DNA from 3 places in the Bacillus sp. ISL-77 genome. Region 2 is predicted to be linked to each of the others. Evidence: a T-box and tRNA genes for the amino acid it is inferred to sense, from the RefSeq annotation. Region 2 holds a T-box; the other regions hold tRNA genes.
The links. A T-box is a leader RNA that pairs with one kind of tRNA and senses whether it is charged. The one in region 2 lies ahead of argS (arginine--tRNA ligase), so its partner is inferred to be a tRNA-Arg.
Positions count from the first base shown of each region.

Region 1: it has a tRNA-Arg gene. The T-box ahead of argS (arginine--tRNA ligase) is inferred to sense a tRNA for this amino acid. The anticodon was not compared.
Region 3: it has a tRNA-Arg gene. The T-box ahead of argS (arginine--tRNA ligase) is inferred to sense a tRNA for this amino acid. The anticodon was not compared.

Region 1 covers NZ_JAGGQY010000037.1:143,941-147,222, forward strand. Annotated here, with positions in the region: gene J7E77_RS15610 (HPr family phosphocarrier protein) at 144-401, shown strand; gene clpP (ATP-dependent Clp endopeptidase proteolytic subunit ClpP) at 492-1,103, opposite strand; tRNA gene J7E77_RS15620 (tRNA-Arg) at 1,306-1,377, shown strand; gene rpoN (RNA polymerase factor sigma-54) at 1,676-2,998, shown strand; gene J7E77_RS15630 (glutaredoxin family protein) at 3,013-3,276, shown strand.
Region 2 covers NZ_JAGGQY010000021.1:23,546-26,827, reverse strand. Annotated here, with positions in the region: gene J7E77_RS08220 (TetR/AcrR family transcriptional regulator) at 1-18, shown strand, start outside; gene J7E77_RS08215 (hypothetical protein) at 92-367, opposite strand; gene J7E77_RS08210 (alpha/beta-type small acid-soluble spore protein) at 553-807, opposite strand; T-box leader at 913-1,124, shown strand; gene argS (arginine--tRNA ligase) at 1,176-2,870, shown strand; gene J7E77_RS08200 (DinB family protein) at 2,934-3,282, shown strand, end outside.
Region 3 covers NZ_JAGGQY010000041.1:32,346-35,627, forward strand. Annotated here, with positions in the region: gene mutS (DNA mismatch repair protein MutS) at 1-328, opposite strand, end outside; gene J7E77_RS17470 (YwaF family protein) at 559-1,302, shown strand; tRNA gene J7E77_RS17475 (tRNA-Arg) at 1,367-1,440, shown strand; gene J7E77_RS17480 (hypothetical protein) at 1,544-1,756, opposite strand; gene J7E77_RS17485 (ArsR/SmtB family transcription factor) at 2,703-3,011, opposite strand; gene J7E77_RS17490 (N-acyl homoserine lactonase family protein) at 3,236-3,282, opposite strand, start outside.

The DNA of each region.
Region 1 (3,282 bases), on a different contig from region 2:
ATTATCCTATTGTACAATAACATAGGTATAAGATAACATGTGAAAGACATAACATGTATCGAGTGAAGACTAACCTGAAGATAATAATTATGTACAAAGCTCCAAGAAAAATAGAGTAAAAAACAATGAGGAGGAATTGTGTAATGTTAGTGAAACAAGTGGAAGTAAAATTAAAAACGGGTCTTCAAGCACGACCTGCGGCTCTTTTTGTTCAGGAAGCCAACCGATTTTCTGCGGATATTTTCCTAGAGAAGGATGGCAAGAAAGTAAATGCAAAGAGCATAATGGGCTTAATGAGCTTGGCTGTTGGCTCAGGTGTCATGATTGATATAGTAGCAGATGGCGATGATGAAGCATCTGCTATTGAAGCATTAGCTGATTTTATCCAAAAAGAACATTGATCTGAAAGAGGACCGGAGCCAATTGGAACCGGCCTTTTTTGGTTTTTAGCAAAAAAAACAACCGGCTAGATGCCGATTGCTTCCTTGTACTTATTTATTTTTATTTTTCTCATCTTCGATTAAATTACGAGTGATGATATGGTCGATTAAACCGTATTCTTTTGCACGTTCTGCTGTCATGAAGTTGTCGCGGTCTGTATCTTTGCTGATTACTTCAAGCGACTGTCCAGTCCGTTCGGCTAAAATTCCATTTAATTTTTCGCGAAGGAAAAGGATACGCTTTGCTGCAATTTCGATTTCAGTTGCTTGTCCTTGTGCACCGCCTAGTGGCTGGTGAATCATGACTTCAGCATTTGGAAGTGCATAACGCTTGCCTTTTTCACCTGCTGCTAGCAAGAAGGCACCCATGGATGCGGCCATACCGATACAAATAGTTTGTACCTTTGGTTTGATGAATTGCATGGTATCAAAAATAGCCATACCTGCGGTGATGCTGCCGCCTGGGCTGTTGATATATAAAGAAATATCTTTTTCAGGGTTATCCGCTTCAAGGAATAATAATTGTGCTACAATGCTGTTCGCCACATGGTCATCAATCGCACTACCAAGCATAATAATCCGGTCTTTTAACAGACGGGAATAAATGTCATAAGCACGCTCGCCCCGGTTTGTTTGTTCAATAACTGTAGGGATCAAATTCATTTTTCTTCCTCCTTTGATTGTAAAGATAAAAGTAATATGTATAGTTATCATACACTGATGGTCAATAAAGGTCAAACAATACCTCTTTAAAAATGTTCGACAACTTTCCCTAATTCAGCATAACCATTCCTGACTATTTTAAACAATTCTTTGCTTGCAATGTGAAGGAACCTGGCATATAATATGTAAGTCGCTAATATTTGCGCTCGTGGTGCAACGGATAGCACGTAAGCCTCCGAAGCTTAAAATGTGAGTTCGATTCTCGCCGAGCGCATCATGAAAACCCCCTGTTTTTTTAAAACAGGGGGTTTTTTATTTTGAAAAAAGGTTTCGATTTTCCAATAAAAGGTTAATTGCACAAAACATGCTCGAAATGGCACAAAACCTTTCAAAAATGGCACATAAAACGGAAAATCGGCACAAAACCACCGGAAATCGGCACAAAACCAAAACTTCATCCAAAAACCACTTAGCTTTTATTCCTCAAAAAGGCTTTCTTCCATCCTCGAATATCATTTTCTAATACCCGAAATTCCCTCTATCGTGTAAAATAGTAAACAGGGGGGATACGAATGAACTTGAAGGCCGGTTTATGGCAGCAGCAAACATTAAAATTGGCGATGACACAGGAGCTATCGCAGGCCATTGCATTGTTGCAGTACTCTGCCCATGAGTTAACTGCTTTTTTAGAAGATAAGGCACTTGAAAATCCCCTTTTGCAGGTTGAAAATGGCAATATCAAGCCAATGAATCCGCTCATTGACCGTAATCGTCGCAAACACCAAAAAGCGGAAAAGGACTGGATTGATCAAATTGCTGACAAACCATTTTCGCTTGAAGATTATTTACTGTCTCAAATAAAAATAACGAACCTAACGGTGGAACAATTAAGTGTGATACGCCATCTTATCCAAAATTTAGATGAAAACGGTTACTTTATTGGGAACCTTAGCGAAATCGCCAAAAACCTAAGTGTAATGGAAGATTCAGTTGAAGAATGCTTGGCCATTATCCAAACACTGGAGCCAGCAGGCATCGGGGCAAGAAACCTTCAAGAGTGCCTATTGATGCAAATATATTATCTAAATCCAGATAACGAACTCGCGCAAAAAATAATTGGCGATCATTTCATTCCATTCGCCGAAAAGAAGTGGAAGAAAATTGCTAAAGAACTGAAGGTAACCCTTAAGGATATACAAGATGTATACGATCAAATTCAAACATTGAATCCTAAGCCTGGGGCCATTTTAGGAAAAGAAGCAACCACGTATATTATCCCAGATGCAATCGTTGAGCAATCAAGCGAGGGACTAACCGTACGGATGTCTGATGAATCGCTGCCAAGGATTAGCCTCAATGAGCAGTATTATCATAAATTCAAAGACCAAGACCAACAGGTAAGCCGCTTTCTACAAGATAAACTCCAGGATTACCAGTGGATCCAAAAAAGCATTGAACAGCGTAAAGAGACGTTGACAAGGGTTGTAGCAAAAATCATTGAAAAACAGGCTTCATTTTTCCAAAAAGGGTCACAATACTTAGTGCCGTTGACGATGAAGGAAGTTGCTGGAGAACTTGATATCCATGAATCCACCGTCAGCCGAGCAGTCCGGGAAAAGTATGTGCAAACACCGATTGGGACGTTCGCGTTGAAAACATTTTTTACAAGTACCATACAAACCGTTTCGGATGATGAAAATACATCTTCCACACAGGTAAAGAAGAAAATTGCGACATTAATAGAAAAAGAGAATAAACAAAAACCGCTATCTGATCAAGAAATTGTCGAACATTTAAAAATAGAGGAAGGTATGGTGGTTTCAAGAAGGACGATCGCTAAGTACCGGGATCAATTGGGAATTCCCTCCTCTTCGAAAAGAAAAAGGTTTGAATGAAAGGAACAAAAACGATGGAGCAAACAACAATCACATTATATACAAGGAAAAGCTGCCCCCTATGTGACAAGGCAAAGTCTACACTTCTAGAGATAAACAAAGACTCGGAGTTTGCCTTAGAAGAAATTGATATTGAATCCAGTGATGAATTAACCGAACAATATGGTTTAATGATTCCAGTTGTTTATATTGACGGAGTAGAAGCAGGATTCGGTGTAATTAACAAATTTGACATAAGTAACCGTTTGCATGAAAAAAAAGCCAATTTTAATAGTTGAAATAGA
Region 2 (3,282 bases):
AAAGGTTTGTCCACATAAAAAAAGACTTGTGTGTACCTCTATACAAGTCTTTTAGCTAGTTGGTGCGACACTAAGTGGCGCTACCGATTTCTTATTTTAAAAGATAAATATTTTTTGAAGCAGTGGCAATTTTTGGCCTATTCTTATTACGGCTGCCAGTGAGTTCTTCCATTAAACTTAAAAATGTTCCAAAAAGGTAATTGACCACAGAACCGGCAAGTATTCCAAATCCTAGTGCAGTTAAGAAATAAGTATTACTGTAACCGTTTACAAATTGACCTAACAAAATAAGAATGAGCCCTAGGCCGCTTCCAAAGATTGCTGTTTTCTTAAATGTGAAGATACTCTTTAAGTGTTTTTCCTGCATCACCATCAACTCCTTGTAAGAATATTCTATCAATTGTCACAAAATTGTCAAACTTTTTTTAAAAATTTTGCTCTGTTAAACTTGGCTGTTGATTTTTGCACCAATCAACTTTGCTATAAAATCAACAATGACCTTTAACACAGCCAAAAATTAAAAGGGGACCTAACAAATTTAGGCCCCGGGCGTTACTTTTTCTTCGCTAAGTTTTCTTGTGCCATTTTGACCAACTCACGGACCATGCTGCCACCCAGCCTGCCGCCAACCTTACCGGCCTGTTCAGACGTGAGCTGACCATTATAGCCCTTCATTAATGGAACACCCACTTCTTCTGCTGCTTCAAATTTCGCATCCTCAGGGTTCCCGGTATTCGCGACCTTCGCTTTCAACGCATCTAAGCCATTGCGCGCCTCGGGGACAAGGATTTTATTTCTTCTTCTCACCATAAAAATCCCTCCTTTAGTTGTAGGATTACCTGAATGTAAAAAATAATCAAAATCACTGGAAAAATCCATTTTAATCCAGTATAATACGGATAATAAATTCGGATAAAATCAATGATAAAGAGAGTAGTTATCTATGATGTACCAGCGATTCAGGGGTGGTGGGAGCCTGAAACAGAACAGATAATGAAGCGCACTTTTGAGATGTGTACCTGAACTCGAGTAGGGTATGCCGGAGGATCCTCCGTTACAAAGGAAAGCTGGTTCTTTTGAACAATTAGAGTGGTACCGCGGGATTATGAACTCTCGTCTCTTTTAGTAGAGACGGGAGTTTTTTGTTTTTTAAAAGATAAATGGAGGTCTTAAAGATGAATTTTAAGCAGGAGCTTGCAGCCATTTTACATGAAGTGCTTGACCATGAGATTTCACAAACAGAACTGGAACTGATGATTGAAAAACCTAAGAACCAAGAGCTCGGTGATTTAGCCTTTCCCTGTTTTACACTAGCGAAGGTGAAAAGAAAATCCCCCAATCTAATTGCAGAGGAATTAAGTAAGAAGATTAACTCTCCCATTTTTGAAAAAGTAGAAGTGGTGGGAGCCTATCTTAATCTCTTTCTAAACAAAAAGACGGCTTCTGAAAAAGTAGTGAATGATATCATCTCAGCAAAAGGGAAGTATGGTGCGCTTACGTTTGGGAACGGAGGTGCTGTCACCATCGACATGTCCTCCCCTAATATTGCTAAACCCTTTTCAATGGGACATTTGCGTTCAACCGTGATTGGCAATTCGCTCGCATTAATTGTCGAGAAATGTGGTTACAAGCCCATTAAAATCAATCATCTTGGTGACTGGGGGACACAGTTCGGGAAGCTGATCACTGCCTATCAGTTATGGGGAAATGCCGAAAAGGTCAAACAGAATCCGATTAAAGAGCTATTAACCCTGTATATAAAATTTCATGAAGAAGCGGAGACGAATCCAAGCCTTGAAGACCAAGGGCGCAGCTGGTTTAAAAGACTAGAAGATGGAGACGAACAAGCATTAAAACTCTGGAAATGGTTTCGTGATGAGTCATTAAAAGAGTTTTCGCGAATATACCAGTTAATGAATGTCGAATTTGACTCTTATGCCGGCGAAGCCTTTTATAATGACAAAATGGAGCGTGTCGTCAAGCTTCTTGAAGAAAAACAGCTATTGGTCGAATCCGAACAGGCACAGGTGGTCGAGCTCACCGAAGAACAGCTGCCGCCATGCCTGATCAAAAAATCTGATGGGGCAACGCTGTATGCGACCCGAGATTTAGCGGCGGCTCTTTATCGCCAGGAGGAATACCAATTTGTCCAATCCTTATATGTGGTTGGCCATGAACAAAGCCTCCATTTCAAACAGTTAATGGCTGTGTTAGCAAAGATGGGCTACGATTGGTCGAAACAAATGCATCATATTCCATTCGGGTTGATGCTAAAAGATGGAAAGAAAATGTCCACGCGAAAAGGCAAGGTAGTTTTATTAGAAGAGGTCTTAAATGAATCAATTGCGATGGCTAGGCATAATATTGAAGTGAAAAATCCAAATCTCACAAACAAAGAGGATGTGGCTAAACAGGTCGGTGTTGGAGCAGTAATTTTCCATGACTTAAAGAACAATCGAATGAATGATATTGAATTTTCGTTAGAAGAGATGCTCCGCTTCGAAGGAGAGACAGGTCCATATGTTCAATATACCTATGCTCGTGCCTGTTCTATTTTACGAAAAGCGGATGTAAATGCGGAGTTAGGGGCTTTAACCTACGAAAATACTTGGGAGAAGGAATGGAAGGTAACCAGCCTCTTAATGGAATTTTCGCCAGCTATTAGAAGAGCTTGTATAAACTTTGACCCGTCCCAAGTGGCTAAATATGTTATTGATCTAGCACAAGCCTTCAATAAATATTATGCTGAGGTAAAAATCCTTGAAGACACTCCAGAACAGGAAGCACGGTTAGCACTTGTCTATGCAGTAACGGAAGTTTTGAAAGAAGGATTACGTTTATTAGGATTGGAAGCTCCGGTTGAAATGTAGTTTCCAGACAAGGCAAAAATCAATTTAACTATAGCTATGTAATCGAATGGGAGGGAAAACAAAATGAGTGAATTATTATTTAAGCATTATGAGTTAGCAAGGGATAGGTTTGTTAAAAGTGTTGATGCACTAGAAGAGGGGATCGCTGACGTTCAACCGGAAGGGTTTAATAATACCATCCATTGGCATGTTGGCCATGTCTTAACTGTTGCCGAGCAATTTATGTTTGGCTTCCCGAAAAAATCTACTCAGCTGCCAGCAAACTATATGGCGCTATTTGCCTCGGGTACTAGTCCAGCTGCTTGGGACGGAGATGTTCCTCAGCTGCAGGATTTGGTCGTGCAGCTGCAGGAACAAGTGACACGGATTAAAGAAATTCCAGCGGAGAGTTTTAACCAAAGGCTAAAAACAC
Region 3 (3,282 bases), on a different contig from region 2:
GTGTGATCAATTGGACAACTTCCCTTTTCACCATCCCTTTGGTCAGTTTCGGGTCTTCCACTTGCTCACAAATGGCCACTTTGTAGCCTTTTGAAATGAGTTGTTCAATATAGTTCGGTGCCGCATGGTAGGGAACGCCGCACATCGGAATTCGGTCATCCGTGCCACCTTGTCTGCTCGTTAAAGTTATTTCTAATTCTTGCGAAGCTTTAATCGCATCGTCAAAAAACATTTCATAAAAATCGCCTAAACGAAAAAATAAAAAGGCATCTTGGTAATCTGCCTTAACTGTTAAGTATTGCTGTATCATCGGCGTATATGCAGCCATAATGACCTCCACTAAATAAAGACTTTCGATTTTCTTCGACAAATTATTATACCATAATTCGAGAAGACTTTATTAGGAAGAAAAAACCTAATCATAATCAAAAAGGAAATAATTAAAATTTCTTAAGAGGAGTAAAAGCAAATCCCATCGAATATAATTATTAAGGTAAAACTAGCATTAATTTACAATTGATAATTGTTTTGATTATTGTCTACAGGGGTGGTGGTAAGATGGATGGAGTTTTTGGCCGCAGTAACAAAAACTTTGATTTTGAGATGTTTTCTGCAAGTCACTTTGTTATTATCTCTATCTTACTCTTAGTTTCAGTCTGCCTATTCATGTTTAGAGATAAATTGAAGGCTAATGAATGGAGACGAACTGAAATCGGGGTCGCTATTTCACTAATCATCATGGAAACGACTTATCATACCTGGATGCTTTTAAATGGAAGTTGGGATGTCAGTCACGCCATCCCATTAGAATTGTGCAGTATTAGTCTGATATTAACCGTCATTTTATTGTTAACTAAGAAAAAAATAATCTATGAGATTTTATTATTCACTGCATTATTAGGCGCATCTCAGGCGTTATTAACACCATCATTAAATTATGATTTCCCGCATTTTCGATTTTTCCATTTCTTTTATACACATTTGATGGAGATCTGGGTGCCACTTTATTTTACATGGGCAAAGGGATACCGACCGACGATTTGGTCTGTATTAAAATTATGTATCTTTTTGAATGTGTTAATGCCGATTATTATGTTGATCAATAAACTGGTAGACGGAAATTATATGTTCTTAAGTCATAAACCTGACAGTGCGAGTTTATTAGATGTTTTAGGACCTTATCCATGGTACATTTTATCGCTTGAAGGACTATTAATTGGGCTTAGTCTAATCGTCTGGTTGATCTTCCGTGAAAAGACTGCGAAAAAAAACGAAGTGGCCAGAGACCTGCCAATTCAATAATCTCAACTTTTTATTGACCTTTTAGAATTAACAAATTATAATAAATAACGTTCCTATTTTATTTGTCTCAGTAGCTCAGTAGGATAGAGCAACAGTTTCCTAAACTGTAGGTCGGAGGTTCGAATCCTCTCTGGGACATCTTTTTAAGAAACGCTGTGTTATCGTATTTGTTTCCGTTCAATCATACGGGACAATCACGTGACATTGCGTTTTTTTTTTCGTTAGCTGTAGGACGTGGTTTTTATGACTGTAGGACAGAGTTTTGTAACTGTAGGACACCTCGATATTGTTCAAACTCAACACCGTCCATTAGGTCAATTTCTCTAATGCCAGCTTCACTTAAACGTGCTTCATATGCTTCGAGCTCTTCTTGTCTTTTTTTTGATTGATAAGCATAAACGGCAAGAATAGATAAGAGAAAGATAGCTAGTAATAAGAATACGTCTTCAAACACAATAATTCTTCTCCTTTTGAATAAAAGTTAAATCAGTCATTTAACAAGCTCCTCTCAAGGGCGAGTGATAAGCCTTTCTATTAGTCTCATTTTACCATCCTCCTTACCAAATTGTGGAGTTAAATAAATTACATTAATATGTAAAAAGGACCGCACAGCTGCATTAACAGTTTACAACGAATAACTCAATTATCTACTTTTATTAGCGTATTCATCGGTTCACCTCATACGTAAAATAACGATTTTATTATGGTTATGTTTAACGTATAATCGTTAATCGTCATGTCGTAATACTAAACCTCGCTAACGCTCAGTTGAATCCTGCTTATGCAGTCTTCTATTAGAACATAATCTATATAATCTTTAGATGTTACTGAAGCTGATAAGCTTTGGTTACATCACCGAGCCGATAGGCGAAGGTTATTACGTCATATACTTTCTCTTAAGACCTATACGCCTCTAACCCTTGATACGAATGGGTTTTCAGACGATTTTAGCACGGCCTACTTGCTAAATTTATTAGTCATAGTTACCACCCTAAATTGAACCGATTAATATCATCTTTTGTAATGCGTCAAGGCTTCGGATTCCACGTCATAGGCTTCCATCATCAGGCACATGGTAATAAAATATAACCCTCTTTCGTCATCCAGTGCCCCATTAAGTTACTGATCCATCATATATACGTTCCTATTCTTAACTACATATTCTAAAGTAAAAAAAATGACCGCCATTTTTGACGATCATAGTTTATTAAAGTAAAGCCAGTTACTTTAAGTACACTTCTTCACAAACTTGTCTTTTTCCAGTTCTCTTATTAAAGGAATGTTGCCCCGTTAGTCACATAACATAGAAAAGCCACCAATTGGCAGCTAGATCTGTAAAGAAAGAACAAAAAAATAGAAAGAACACTGAAATCTTAACCTTAATAGAGATCAGTTTCTTTCTATATTTCCTTCCCAATCATTTCTTTAATTCGCTGAAAAGCTTCTTCATTTCTTTTATAATAGGTAAATTTGCCATGGCGTTCTGTTTTTACAAGTCCAGCTCGATGTAGAATTGAAAGATGCTGCGAAGCAGTTGATTGGGAAATATTTAATTTCTGATGGAACTGTGTTACACATACCCCTGATTTTTTTAAGTCACTCACTTCCTCGGGTTGTGGCGAAAAATGCTTTTCCGGTTCCTTTAGCCAAACTAATATTTGCAGTCTTGTATCATTACCTAGAGCTTTAAAAATTTCTACTGGTTTCATAACATTCATTATATCGTCCTTTCACGATATGTCAAATATCCTATACTATATGTAGAATAGGATGTCTTAGTATCCAATAGCATTCTAAATTGTGTTACTACATTAGCTATTATTACTTGATTAGAGAAATGTAATGAACCGTATTGCAATATTATTCTCGAAAAGGTTGAACCATGGAATATTGGTCATTTTATTACTCCATGGTTCTAACTTTTATTCTAGTGTTATTTTACTTTTGATACCTCATCATCTGCCAAATCAACTTCTACTA